DNA from 2 places in the Streptomyces sp. NPDC007907 genome. Region 2 is predicted to be linked to the other one. Evidence: predicted binding sites of a transcription regulator. Region 2 holds the regulator's gene; the other holds the start of a gene.
What was found. Region 2 encodes HspR, which represses chaperone genes until heat shock. Its sites were predicted from a motif close to TTGAGNNNNNNNNNCTCAA; they were not measured.
Positions count from the first base shown of each region.

Region 1: the regulator HspR is predicted to act here: its motif matches at 3,904-3,922, upstream of lon (endopeptidase La).

Region 1 covers NZ_JBIBKR010000001.1:432,776-439,868, forward strand. The annotation lists gene ACFZDI_RS01975 (protein phosphatase 2C domain-containing protein) at 1-702, shown strand, start outside; gene ACFZDI_RS01980 (MarR family transcriptional regulator) at 725-1,276, opposite strand; gene lon (endopeptidase La) at 1,467-3,881, opposite strand; gene ACFZDI_RS01990 (GNAT family N-acetyltransferase) at 4,056-4,715, shown strand; gene ACFZDI_RS01995 (rhomboid-like protein) at 4,798-5,598, opposite strand; gene ACFZDI_RS02000 (spermidine synthase) at 5,770-6,447, shown strand; gene ACFZDI_RS02005 (response regulator transcription factor) at 6,583-7,093, shown strand, end outside.
Region 2 covers NZ_JBIBKR010000005.1:249,278-256,370, reverse strand. The annotation lists gene dnaK (molecular chaperone DnaK) at 1-530, shown strand, start outside; gene grpE (nucleotide exchange factor GrpE) at 527-1,183, shown strand; gene dnaJ (molecular chaperone DnaJ) at 1,217-2,401, shown strand; gene ACFZDI_RS21810 (heat shock protein transcriptional repressor HspR) at 2,407-2,859, shown strand; gene ACFZDI_RS21805 (substrate-binding domain-containing protein) at 3,142-4,251, shown strand; gene ACFZDI_RS21800 (helix-turn-helix transcriptional regulator) at 4,494-5,546, shown strand; partial or broken gene ACFZDI_RS21795 (helix-turn-helix transcriptional regulator) at 5,509-5,688, opposite strand; gene ACFZDI_RS21790 (helix-turn-helix transcriptional regulator) at 5,825-6,856, opposite strand.

The DNA of each region.
Region 1 (7,093 bases), on a different contig from region 2:
CAAGGCGGTTCGGTCGTCGTCCTGGACGGGGTCACACCGCCGAGAACGGGGACGGGCTGTCTGCATTCCGTCCCCTGGTTCACCGCACGCCTCGGCGGAGCACTGACCGAACTGACCGTTTCACTCCCGGATGTTCCCCTGGTCGACGCCTTGTCCCGCGCCATCGCGCGTACCTCCGAGGCACACGCCACAACCTGTGACCTTTCTCACCCTCGCACCCCCCAGGCCACGGTCGTCGTGGCCCGCTGGAATCCGGCCACGGTGGAGTACCTGGTCCTGTCCGATTCGGCCCTGCTGCTGGAGTCGCCGGACGGCGTGGTGACACCCGTCCTCGACGACCGGCTGGCCCTGCTCCCCCGCTCGGCGCTGGCCACGGACGCCCTGGTGGACTCCACGCTCCGCAACCTGGAGGGCGGCTTCTTCACGGCGGCCGCCGACCCCTCGGTGGCGGCCCGGGCGGTGACCGGAACCGTGCCCCGTGGCGAGGTCCGTGCACTGGCGGCGCTCACGGACGGCGCGACACGGTGGGTCGAGCGGTTCGAGGAGGGCGACTGGACGGACTGTCTCCGCCTCGTCCGCAAGGAAGGCCCGCAGGCCCTGGTGGACCGCGTCCGGACCCTGGAGCGGTCGGACGCCGCCGAGACGTTCCCGGGCCGGAGCAAGAGGCACGACGACGCGACGGCCGTGTACGTCGAGTTCTAGATCTCCGGGACGTTCGCCCGGCCTACTTCTCCATGCCGCGGTTGAGCTGGTGCAGCAGCCGGGCCAGTTCCGTGACCTCGCGGGAGTCCCAGTCGGCCAGGCGGCCGGCGTAGCGGGCACGGCGCGCCTCGCGGACCCGGCGGACGCGGTCGTGGCCCTCCTGGGTGAGGGCGACGAGCCAGGCGCGTCCGTCGGCGGGGTCGGGCTCACGCGCCACCAGCCCGAGTTCCTCCAGGGCGCGCAGCTGGCGGGACATGGTCGCCTTGCCGACCCCGATGTAGGCGGCGAGTTCGGTGGCCCGCTGCTTTCCGCACTCGTCGAGCCGCACGAGCAGGCCGTACGCGGACGACTCCAGGTCGGGGTGGACCTCGCGGGCCATCTCACCCTGGCTGGCCCGGGCGCGACGCAGCAGCACGGTCAGCTCGCGTTCGAGGGCCAGGAAGGCGGGCTGGTCCACACCGGTTCCGGCCACACCGGGACCGGGCACACCGGGTCCGGGCACACCGGGTCCGGGCACACCGGGTCCGGGCACACCGGCGTCGCGGTGTCCGTCGTCGTTGCCGCCCTCGTGCACGTCTGCCCCTGCCTCGGTCGTCGTCCGGCCCTGAGAGTTCCGGTACCTGGATTTTCCGCCACCTGCCGCCATCACCGCAGTTCGGCAAGTATTCCGCAGGTCAGGGCGCGCGTGTCCACAGGGCCGCGACACGGTGAAGGCCCGGGCCTCCCTCACGAGAACCCGGGCCTTCCTCATCCGGCCACGTCCGTCACGCCGCGACCGGAACCTCCGGCGCCGCCCCGTTGGTCGCGGGCGCGAGCGCCAGCTCCAGGACCTGGCGGACGTCGGTGACGGTGTGGACGTCGAGCTTGTCCAGCACCTCCGCCGGGACGTCGTCCAGGTCGGGCTCGTTGCGCTTGGGGATGATCACCGTGGTGACCCCCGCCCGGTGCGCGGCGAGCAGCTTCTGCTTCACACCGCCGATGGGCAGGACCCGCCCGGTCAGCGAGACCTCGCCGGTCATCGCCACGTCCGTGCGGACCAGCCGGCCGGACAGCAGGGACGCGAGGGCCGTCGTCATCGTGATGCCGGCGCTCGGGCCGTCCTTGGGGACCGCGCCCGCGGGGAAATGGATGTGCACGCCCCGGTCCTTCAGGTCGGCCACCGGCAGTTCCAGCTCGGCGCCGTGGGAGCGCAGGAAGCTCAGCGCGATCTGCGCGGACTCCTTCATCACGTCGCCCAGCTGACCGGTCAGGGTCAGCCCGGCCGCGCCCGTCTCCGGATCGGCCAGGGACGCCTCGACGTAGAGCACGTCACCGCCCGCCCCGGTCACCGCGAGCCCGGTCGCCACGCCCGGCACGGACGTCCGCCGCTCGGCGGGGTCCTGGGCGGACTCGGGCACGTGGTGGGGCCGGCCGATCAGCTCGCGCAGGTCCTCGTCCCGGACGGTGAAGGGCAGTTCCCGTTCGCCCAGTTCGTGCTGGGCGGCGACCTTGCGCAGCAGCCGTGCGACGGACCGCTCCAGGGTGCGCACGCCCGCCTCGCGCGTGTACTCGCCGGCGAGCTTGCGCAGCGCGCCCTCGTCGATGGTCACCTCGTCCTTGTCCAGCCCGGCCCGCTCCAGCTGGCGCGGGAGCAGGTGGTCACGGGCGATGACGACCTTCTCGTCCTCGGTGTAGCCGTCCAGGCGGACGATCTCCATCCGGTCGGCAAGGGCCTCCGGGATCGCCTCCAGGACGTTGGCCGTCGCGAGGAAGACGACGTCGGACAGGTCCAGCTCGACCTCCAGGTAGTGGTCCCGGAAGGTGTGGTTCTGCGCCGGGTCGAGCACTTCGAGGAGGGCTGCGGCCGGGTCGCCCCGGAAGTCCGAGCCCACCTTGTCGATCTCGTCGAGGAGCACGACCGGGTTCATCGACCCGGCTTCCTTGATGGCCCGGACGATCCGGCCCGGCAGCGCGCCGACGTACGTACGCCGGTGGCCGCGGATCTCGGCCTCGTCGCGGACACCGCCGAGGGCGACGCGGACGAACGTGCGGCCCATGGCGTGGGCGACGGACTCCCCGAGCGAGGTCTTGCCGACGCCGGGCGGCCCGACGAGCGCGAGCACGGCACCGCCGCGCCGCCCGCCGACCACGCCGAGGCCCCGGTCGTCACGGCGCTTGCGCACCGCCAGGTACTCGGTGATGCGTTCCTTGACGTCCTCCAGGCCCGCGTGCTCGGCGTCCAGGACGGCTTGGGCACCCCGGATGTCGTAGGCGTCCTCGGTGCGCTCGCTCCACGGCATCTCCAGGACCGTGTCGAGCCAGGTGCGGATCCAGGAGCCCTCGGGCGACTGGTCGGAGGACCGCTCCAGCTTGTCGACCTCCTTGAGCGCGGCCTCGCGGACCTTCTCGGGCAGGTCGGCGGCCTCCACCCGGGCGCGGTAGTCGTCGGACTCCTCGCCCTCCTGCTCGCCGTGGAGTTCGCGCAGCTCCTTGCGGACCGCTTCCAGCTGACGCCGCAGCAGGAACTCGCGCTGCTGCTTGTCGACGCCCTCCTGGACGTCCTTGGCGATCGACTCGGCCACGTCCTGCTCGGCGAGGTGGTCGCGCAGCTGCTGGGTGGCGAGCTTCAGGCGGGCCACCGGGTCGGTGGTCTCCAGCAGTTCGATCTTCTGCTCGGTGGTCAGGAACGGCGAGTAGCCGGAGTTGTCGGCGAGCGCCGAGACGTCGTCGATGGCCTGGACCCGGTCGACGACCTGCCAGGCGCCGCGCTTGCGCAGCCAGGCGGTGGCGAGGGCCTTGTACTCCTTGACCAGTTCGGCGAGATGACCGGGCAGGGGCTCCGGCACGGTCTCGTCGACGCCGGTGCCCTCGACCCAGAGAGCCGCGCCGGGACCGGTGGTCCCCGCGCCGATGCGCACCCGCCCGCGGCCGCGGATCAGCGCGCCCGGGTCGCCGTCGGCCAGCCGGCCGACCTGTTCCACGGTACCGAGCACACCGGTGTTCGCGTAGGTCCCGTCGATGCGTGGCACCAGGAGTACCCGGGGCTTTCCGGGTGTTGACCGGGCAGCGGCCTGGGCGGCCTCCACCGCGGCACGGACCTCGGAATCGCTCAGGTCCAGCGGGACCACCATCCCGGGCAGCACGACTTCTCCGTCGAGCGGCAGCACGGGCAGGGTGAGCGGTGAGGACGTCGAAGCCATGATCTCCCCTTCGGCAGTCAAGTTGAGCTATGCCGACTCAATGCATGGGCCTGTCCGTATGTTCCCCACGGGCTGTTCGCTGTCAGCGATCACTGATGACGCCGGGGCCGGGAGGGCGCGTAAGGTCCCTTGCGTAAGGGACGATCATGTATTGCACTCATTACAGGGGGATGCGTGGACAGCACCGTGCAGGCATGGGTGGACGGATGGGTCGTGTCGCGCGGGGCCGCCCCGCCCCTGCCCGAGCCGTGGGGCCGGACGATCGATGTGGGGATGTCCGGGCACGTCACACGGCATGTGTTCGGCGCGACGGGCGACGACCTCGACGAGGCGACCGTCCGCAAGGTGGCCGAGACGGTCACCGGGCACGGGGTGTGGCTGAAGGCCTTCCGGGACCCGTCGGTGGTCTCCGGCTGGCTCGACGACAGCTGGTGGATCGATCCCGAGCCGGGTTACCTGATGACCGTCCCGCTGGTGGCGGACGGCGCTCCCGAGGCGCCCGACGGCTACCGGCTGCGCCAGTGGTCGCGCGGCGGAGTGACCCGGCTGATGGTGGCCGCGCCGGACGGGTCCCTGGCGGCACGCGGCCAGATCGCCCCGACGGGTGTGACCGCCGTCGCCGACCGGATCGAGACGGCGCCCGAACACCGCCGCAAGGGTCTGGGCAGCCTCGTCATGAGGACATTGCAGAACGCCGCCGCCCGGCAGGGCGCGCGGACCGGCGTCCTGGCCGGGACACCCGCGGGGCGCGGGCTCTACGAGGCGCTCGGCTGGACCGTGGTGGCCCCGCTGACCAGCGCCCGGCACGACCCGCCGGCCTCCGCCCGGGCCTGAAGAACCTCACGCCTCACGCACGGGCCGAGCCGAGCCGAGGCCCCGCATACTCCCCTCCGCCCGGGCCGAGGAGCCTCACGGCTCAGGCGCCGGCCGAGCCGAGGCGTGCCGCGTACCACCGCCGGACCACCGGCCAGGTCGCGATGCCGATGGCCAGGGCGATGAGGTGCCCCCAGTTCGTCATCGGGTCGGTGAAGGCGAGCAGGTCCTGGAGCAGCATCCAGCCGAACCCGGCCAGCAGCGGCAGACGCAGCCACGGGGGCAGCAGCCCGGACAGGGCGCCGATGCCGGCGGCGACGCCGAAGCTGACCCCGTAGTCGAGGCGGTGCAGCGAGCTGTCGGGCAGGTGCCCGGCCAGGACCGCGAGGCCCACCGGGACCTCGGTCGCGAGGGTGGCGAGGACGTGCCCGAGCAGGAAGACACCGGCGGTGCGCAGACCCCCGATCCGCCGTTCCAGCGCGGTCAGCACCAGCACGAAGGCGATGGCGAACGGTGACGTCACCCCGCCCGCGACCCACAGCGCGCTGCCGAGCAGCACCAGCTCCGGCGTGCGGAGCAGGTGTGTCACATCCGTGCTGGAGCCCTGGAGCAGGGCGTGCACGAGGGCCGGGTCCGCGTGCGCGGAGATCAGCGAGGTGAGACAGAGCAGGAATGCGTATCCGAAGGTGAACGGCGTACCCGTCGGGGTCGGCAGCAGCCGCCACGGACGGATGCGCCGTGGCACGGGCTCCGCCGCCGGGGCGGACGGCCGTGCCTCCGCCACGGGTCTGTCCCTTGGGCCCCGCTGCCGCGGCACCCCGTCCAGCGACCCCGGGACCAAGGGGTCGGGCGCGCCCGACGGCGTCGGTGCGGCCGTCTCGCGGGGCGGCGCGGTGCGTTCCACAGCGGGCACTCCTTCCGTCGGGTCCCAGCCTTCGCCCCGGTCGCCGCGCTGTCTGTGACCCTCGCCACGCGAGAGCCGATGCACCGCAACCCGAAAGCCCTGACTCGCGTCCGCCGGCAGGCCCGGCGAATTGCGAGGCGCCACACGCCCCTCCCCTGTCAGGATGCCCCCATGCCTACCTCGTACGACATTCCCGATGTCCTGGACCGTCGCGAGGGCCCCCACGGTGAGGTGGTGCTGCGGCGGCACGGTGACCGGCTGGAGATCATCTCCAACGGCTGTTTCCTGATGGACACGTCCGACGGCCGCTCGGAGCGGCGGCTGGTCGACGCGGCCCTGGAGGCCCTGGCCGGCCGGGACCGCCCCGAGGTCCTGATAGGCGGGCTCGGCGTCGGCTTCTCTCTCGCGCACGCCGCGGCGGACCCGCGCTGGGGGCGGATCACGGTGGTGGAACGCGAGCACGCGATCGTCGAATGGCACCGCGACGGCCCGCTCTCCGCCCTCTCCGCCCGGGCCCTGGCCGATCCCCGCACGCACATCGTGGAAGCCGATCTCGTCGCACACGTCAATGAGACATCCGACACGTACGACGCCCTGTGCCTCGACATCGACAACGGACCCGGCTGGACCGTCACGGAGGGCAACGGAAATCTCTACCGGGAAGCCGGACTGGCAAGCTGCGCAAGGGTGTTGAGACCCGGCGGGGTTCTGGCGGTCTGGTCCGCCCAGCCGTCACCGGAATTCGAAGAAACCTTGCGGAATGCCGGGTTCCAACAGGTGCGTACCGAAGAGATCCCCGTTGCCCGGGGCGTTCCGGACGTCGTACACCTCGCCATCCGCCCTGGATAGCAAAGGCGTACTGACTCCCCGTACGCTGCTCCCCTGACGCCGATCATTCAAGCGTCAATCGCAACCATGCGCAGGCATAGCCAGTCAGAAGGAATCACCCCACTGATTCCGGAAAGCACACCCCAGGGGCGGGCGATGGAGCAGACACAGACCTCCCACAACGGTTCGGCGACGGCTACTCCGGGCGCACAGCGCCGGGTCCTGGTGGTCGAGGACGACGCGACGATCGTGGACGCCATCGCGACCCGCCTGCGCGCCGAGGGATTCCTCGTGCAAACGGCGGGTGACGGTCCGGCCGCGGTCGACACCGCCGAGGCGTGGCAGCCCGACCTGCTGATCCTCGACATCATGCTGCCCGGCTTCGACGGCCTGGAGGTCTGCCGCCGCGTGCAGGCCGCCCGCCCGGTGCCGGTCATGATGCTCACCGCGCGCGACGACGAGACCGACATGCTGGTCGGGCTCGGCGTCGGCGCGGACGACTACATGACCAAGCCGTTCTCGATGCGGGAGCTGGCGGCGCGCGTGCACGTGCTGCTGCGCCGGGTGGAGCGCGCCGCCATCGCGGCGGCCACCCCCCGCTCCGGCATCCTGCGCCTCGGCGAGCTGGAGATCGACCACGCGCAGCGCCGGGTTCGGGTGCGCAGCG
Region 2 (7,093 bases):
TCGAGGTGTCCTTCGACATCGACGCCAACGGCATCATGCACGTGACCGCGAAGGACCTGGGCACGGGCAAGGAGCAGAAGATGACCGTCACCGGCGGCTCCTCGCTGCCGAAGGACGAGGTCGACCGCATGCGCCAGGAGGCCGAGCAGTACGCGGAGGAGGACCACAAGCGCCGCGAGGCCGCCGAGTCCCGCAACCAGGGTGAGCAGCTCGTCTACCAGACCGAGAAGTTCCTCAAGGACAACGAGGACAAGGTCCCTGGCGAGATCAAGACCGAGGTCGAGGAAGCCGTCGCCGAGCTGAAGGAGAAGCTCAAGGGCGAGGACTCCGCCGAGATCCGCACCGCCACCGAGAAGGTCGCGGCCGTCTCGCAGAAGCTCGGCCAGGCCATGTACGCGGACGCGGGCGCGGCCCAGGCCGCCGGTGGTCCCGCCGGTGACGCGGGCGCGGCCGGTGGTGCCAAGTCCGCCGACGACGACGTCGTCGACGCCGAGATCGTCGACGAGGACCGGAAGGACGGTGCCGCGTGACGGAGGAGACCCCGGGCTTCGACGAGCAGCAGCCCGACGTCCCTTCCGGCGCCACCTCCGACGACGCCGAGCCGAAGGCCGCCTCCCCCTCCGCGGAGGAGGGGGCGGCCCCGGCCGGGGACACGGGCCAGGACGTGGCTCTGGTGGCCCAGCTGGACCAGGCCCGCTCCGCGCTCACCGAGCGCACGGCGGACCTCCAGCGCCTCCAGGCCGAGTTCCAGAACTACCGCCGCCGGGTCGAGCGCGACCGGATCGCGGTCAAGGAGATCGCCATCGCGAACCTCCTGACCGAGCTCCTGCCCGTGCTCGACGACATCGGCCGCGCACGTGAACACGGCGAACTGGTCGGCGGCTTCAAGTCCGTCGCCGAGTCGCTGGAGAGCACCGCGGCGAAGATGGGCCTGCAGCAGTTCGGCAAGGAGGGCGAGCCCTTCGACCCGACGATCCACGAAGCCCTGATGCACAGCTACGCACCCGACGTCACCGAGACGACGTGCGTGGCGATTCTGCAGCCCGGGTACCGGATCGGCGAGCGCACCATCCGCCCCGCCCGCGTGGCGGTGGCCGAACCCCAGCCGGGGGCGCAGACGGTCAAGGCGGACGAGTCCGCCGACGCCGACGACAAGGAGAGCGGTGGCCCGGACGAGGGCTGACGTCATAGACGAAGGGAAGGAGGGGCGTCGAGGATGAGCACCAAGGACTTCATCGAGAAGGACTACTACAAGGTCCTCGGCGTCCCCAAGGACGCCACCGAGGCCGAGATCAAGAAGGCGTACCGGAAGCTCGCCCGCGAGAACCACCCGGACGCCAACAAGGGAAACGTCAAGGCGGAGGAGCGCTTCAAGGAGATCTCCGAGGCAAACGACGTCCTCGGCGATCCCAAGAAGCGCAAGGAGTACGACGACGCGCGTGCCCTCTTCGGCAACGGCGGCTTCCGCCCGGGGCCGGGCGGCGCGGGCGGCTCCTTCAACTTCGACCTGGGCGACCTCTTCGGAGGCGGTGCCCAGGGCGGCCAGGGAGCCGGCGGCTTCGGCGGCGGGCTCGGTGACGTTTTCGGGGGCCTGTTCAACCGCGGTGGCGCGGGCGGCCCGGGGACGCGTACGCAGCCCCGGCGCGGCCAGGACATCGAGTCCGAGGTCACGCTCAGCTTCACCGAGGCGATCGAGGGCGCGACCGTCCCGCTGCGGATGTCCTCGCAGTCGCCCTGCAAGGCCTGTTCGGGCACCGGCGACAAGAACGGCACGCCGCGCGTGTGCCCGACCTGCGTCGGCACCGGGCAGGTCGCCCGGGGCAGCGGCGGCGGGTTCTCCCTGACCGACCCCTGCCCCGACTGCAAGGGCCGCGGCCTGATCGCGGAGAACGCCTGCGAGGTCTGCAAGGGCAGCGGCCGGGCCAAGTCCTCGCGGACCATGCAGGTGCGCATCCCCGCGGGCGTCAACGACGGCCAGCGGATCCGGCTGCGCGGCAAGGGAGCACCGGGCGAGCGCGGCGGGCCGGCGGGCGACCTCTACGTGGTCGTGCACGTCGACTCCCACGCGGTGTTCGGCCGCAAGGAGGACAACCTCACGGTCACCGTCCCGGTGACCTTCGCCGAGGCGGCCCTCGGCGGTGAGGTGCGGGTGCCCACCCTGGGCGGCCCGCCCGTCACCCTGAAACTGCCGCCGGGCACACCCAACGGGCGTACCATGCGCGCCCGGGGCAAGGGCGCGGTCCGCAAGGACGGCACCCGCGGCGACCTCCTGGTCACCGTCGAGGTGAGTGTTCCGAAGGACCTGTCGGGGAAGGCTCGTGACGCACTCGAGGCGTACCGCGAGGCGACCGCGGGTGAGGATCCGCGGGCGGATCTGTTCCAGGCCGCGAAGGGAGCATGAGGCAGATGGACGGTCGTCGGCGCAATCCGTACGAACTGACCGAGGAAACCCCGGTCTACGTCATCTCGGTCGCGGCACAGCTGTCCGGCCTGCACCCGCAGACGCTGCGCCAGTACGACCGCCTGGGCCTGGTCTCCCCCGACCGCACCCCCGGCCGGGGCCGCCGCTACTCGGCCCGCGACATCGAACTGCTCCGCACGGTGCAGCAGTTGTCGCAGGACGAGGGCATCAACCTGGCCGGAATCAAGCGCATCATCGAACTGGAGAACCAGGTCGCCGCGCTCCAGGCCCGGGTCGCCGAGATGCAGGACGCGCTCGACGGCGCGGCCGCGGCCATGCGGCAGCGCGAGGCGGCGGTGCACGCGTCGTACCGCCGTGACCTGGTGCCGTACCAGGAGGTGCAGCAGACCAGCGCGCTGGTGGTGTGGCGGCCGAAGCGGCAGCAGCAGTCCGACTGAACCATGTGCCCAACGTGACAGTGTGTGAAAGAGGCCGGGAGTCAACTCCCGGCCTCTTTTGCGTGCCTTGACCCGATTTCGCCAGGTCTCCTGTCCATGACTGACCGGTGCAGAGCACTTGAAGGCCATTCCGCACTGTCTTCACAACCGCTGCGGAGCGTGGTGTTGTCATCTCGTTAAGTGGTTCCGCTTGACCTGGAGGGCGCCTCAGCGTTGGCTTTTCAGTCACATGGGCCGTAAAGCTGTGCCCACGTCCGAATCACACGCGAAGTGAGCTCCCCCATGCGTCGTCGTATCTCCATATCCGTGGCCGCGGCCACGATGTCCGTCACGCTCGCCGGCTGCGGCGTGCTCAACGCGACGGGGAGCAGTGACGACGCGAGCCCGGCCAAGGGCAACGACATCACCGTGGGGCTGCTGCTGCCCGAGACGGCGAACACGCGGTACGAGAACTTCGACTACCCGATCATCAAGACCAAGGTCGAGTCGCTCACCAACGACAAGGGCCGCGTCGAGTACGCCAACGCCGAGGCGAGCGCGGACAAGCAGGCGAGCCAGCTGCAGCAGATGATCGACGACCGGGTCGACGTGATCCTGCTGGACGCGGTCGACGCCAAGGCCATCGCGAGCGGCGTGAAGAAGGCCAAGGAGGCCGGCATCCCGGTCATCGCCTACGACCGGCTGGCCGAGGGCCCGATCGACGCGTACATCTCCTTCGACAACGAGCTGGTCGGCGAGGTCCAGGGCCGCACCCTGCTGGAGGCCATCGGCGAGAAGGCGAGCCTCTCCGACAAGATCGTCATGATGAACGGCTCGCCGACGGACCCCAACGCCAAGCAGTTCAAGGCGGGCGCGATGTCCGAGCTGAACGGCAAGGTGACGATCGCCGACTCCTTCGACACCGAGGACTGGAAGCCGGAGAACGCCCAGGCCAACATGGCACGCGCGATCCAGAAGATCGGCAAGGGCAACATCGCGGCGGTGTACTCCGCCAACGACGGCATGGCCGGCGGCATCGTCAAGGCGCTGCGGGCCGCGGGTGTGACCGAGATGCCGCCGATCACCGGCCAGGACGCGGAGCTGCCCGCGGTGCAGCGGATCATCGCCGGTCAGCAGTACATGAGCGTGTACAAGTCGTACCCGCAGGAGGCGGAGAACGCCGCGGAGATGGCGGTCGCCAAGGTGCAGGGCCGCGACATCCAGTTCGCCGCCCTCACCCGCGACAGGGTCGACAGCCCCACCGACAAGGGCATCCCGGCGCAGCTCGTGCCCGTGGTCGCGCTCACCAAGGAGAACATCAAGGACACGGTGGTCGCGGACGACATCTACAAGCTGTCGGACATCTGCACGGCCGAGTACAAGGCGGCGTGCCGGGCGATCGGCCTGAAGTAGCCCCCTCCCGAGCCGGGTTCACCACCCCCGGCCTCTGCCGCGGCGGGACGGGCGAGCAGGCCTGGGAACGGACCTGCGAACAGGCTGCGACCAGGACCGCCTTCGATCGGACCGCGTTCGGAGACACCGGTGCGTACCGGTGGTTTCCGGGGGCCGTCGCGCGGGGAGCCGTGTTGCGGAGCACGTCCGGTCCGCGCATAGTTGCGCTGCGGAAGACGGCGGAACCGGGGGTGGGATGGGCGATGGCCGGGCACGGGGCGGATGAGCATCCCCACGGTGCCGACCGGCTGTGCGACGCCGGGGATCGCGTGTATTCCCGGGCCGTACGGCGCGGCCGGGTGCCGCGCCGGGACGCGGAGCCGGTGCCCTGCCTGCTGGAACTCGCCCTGCTGCACCCCGACCCCGACGACATGGACTGGCTGGTGCCGACCTCCCCGCAGGAGGTCATGACCCGGCTGCTGCGCGCGATGCACGACGAGGTCAGCGCGAGCCAGCGGCGGGTGGGCTCGGCCGTCGCGGCCGTCGAGTGGTACGCGGGACTGGGCAGCCCGGTGCGGCCGGCCGAGTCGGCCGCGTCGGCGGCGGAGGGCCCGGCCATCCGGGTCCTGGACGGACTCGCCCGGATCCAGGCGGCGATGGACGAGGCGACCCAGGCGTGCACGGCCGAGGTGCTCACGGTCCAGCCGGGCGGCATCCGCCGCGAGGCGGAACTGTCCGAGGGGCTGCACCGGGCGATGTCCCTGCGCGGCCGCGGGGTGCGGATGCGGGACCTGTACACCCATGTCGCCCGGCACGGGCAGGGGTTGCTGACGTATCTGGAGCTGATGGGCGACGCGGTGGAGGCGCGCACGCTGGACGAGGTGATCGACCGGCTGATCCTCTTCGACCGGACGGTGGCGTTCATCCCCGCCAACACCGACCGCACGATGGCCCTGGAGCTACGGCACCCGGCGCTGATCGAGTACCTCGTCACGGTCTTCGAACGGCTGTGGCGCCTGGCCATCCCCCTCACGGCCCCGCTCCCCGAGACGGGCATCGAGGGCATCTCCCACCGCGAGCAGTCGATCGCGGCGCTGCTGGCGGAGGGGCATCAGGACGCCGTCATCGCGGAACGGCTGGGCATAAGCGTGCGGACGTGCCGGGCGCACATCGCGCGCCTGTCGGAGACACTGGGGGCGGCGAGCCGTACGCAGTTGGGCGTCCGCATCGCCCAGGCGGGCCTCGACGGCCCGCCCCCCTCGGCGGCCACCCCGTCCCTCAGCGTCCCCGACCAAGGATCCCGGACCGCCCGATGAGATACCCGAGCTGCGCCCTGCGCTGACTGCCCAGCGTCGCGGCGAGCTTGGCGATGTGCACGCGCGCGGTACGGATGTTCAGCCCCAGCCGCTCGGCGAGGACGGCGTCGGTGTGCCCTTCGACGAGGAGGGCGGCCATGGCGTGCCCGAAGTCCAGCAGGCACGGCGCGGATGGGCTGCTTCGGCGCTCACGTGCCCTTCGCCAAGGGCCCGTTCGTACAGCGCGGCCCCGCCGGGGCACGGTTCCTCCGTGCCGTGCTCCGCGTGTGGCACCGACGTCACCCGGGACTTCCTCCCGTTCCGTCGTCCTGTTTCAGCATCCCGGACCGCGCGATGAGGTAACCCAGTTGTGCCCGGCTGCCGCTGCCCAGGGCCGACGCCAGCTTGGCGATGTGGGCCCGGCAGGTGCGGACGTTCATGCCGAGGCGGCGGGCGATGGCCTCGTCCACGTGGCCCTCCACCAGGAGCTTGGCTATGGAGTGCTGGATCTCGGTGATGCCGTCGGACGCCACCTCATAGGGCGCGCCGGTGCTCATCGGGACCGCGCGGTCCCACAGGTACTCGAAAACCTTGATCAGGTAGCGGACGAGTCCGGGATGACGCAGCTCCAGGGCGACCTGCTGGTCTTCGCGCGCAGGGATGAACGCTACGGTCTCGTCGCAGATGATCAAGCGCTCGACCAGTTCGTCGATGGTGCGGTACTCGACTTTTCCTTCGGACAGGCGGGCGACGTACGCCAGCTTCTCCGGGTTGTAACGGGCGGTGTGCTGGTACAGGCTCCGGACCTTGACCCCGCGGTCGATGAGGGGCTTGTCCCGCTCCAGGCTTCGCAGCAGGCTCCGTTCGGAGACACGGTCACTGGGCTGCACCGTGAGCAGCTCCGTCCGGCACTGCGTGGTGGCCAGGTTGAGCGCGGCGTTGATGCGCTCGCCGCCCTCCAGCACGGTGATGGAGTCGCTGGTGGTCGTCGATTGCAGGCCCATGGCCAGGAACGGCTCGAAGGTGTCCGCGAGTTGCACGGACAGGCGCCTGCGCTCGGTTATCTCCCGCTCGAGGGGATGCAGATGCTGCGCCAGTGCCAGCGCCGGCGGCACGGGGCGCAACCAGTCCTGATCGTCGGGATCGGGGTGGAGCAACGCGAGTTCGATGAGGCAGGGAGCGGACTCCGCTTCGGTGCGCGCGACCCGTCCAGCCCGAAGAGCTGTGGTATAGAGGCGACTTCCTGCCTCGCACAGCTCGGTAATCGGGTGGGTATGCGCACCCTTGGTCCGATTAGAGCCCAAATCTCCACCCCCCAGGGTCCTGAACATGCAGGAACATGATGCATCGATTGTGTGGCCATGACGTGCCCGAATGAGCCATCGTCGTACTCGACGGGGGAAAAGGGGACCTTCAAGTGAGGACGAAGCCGACTATGCGTAACAAAATGCTTCGCTCGGTGCTTGTCGCCGCCTTCTCCGCTGTTGTAGCCCTCGGTGCACTGAGTGGCTTCTCCGATGAGGGGCGCGAGGCCCGGGCGAACACGCAGTGGCCGGCAGCAGCTGTGA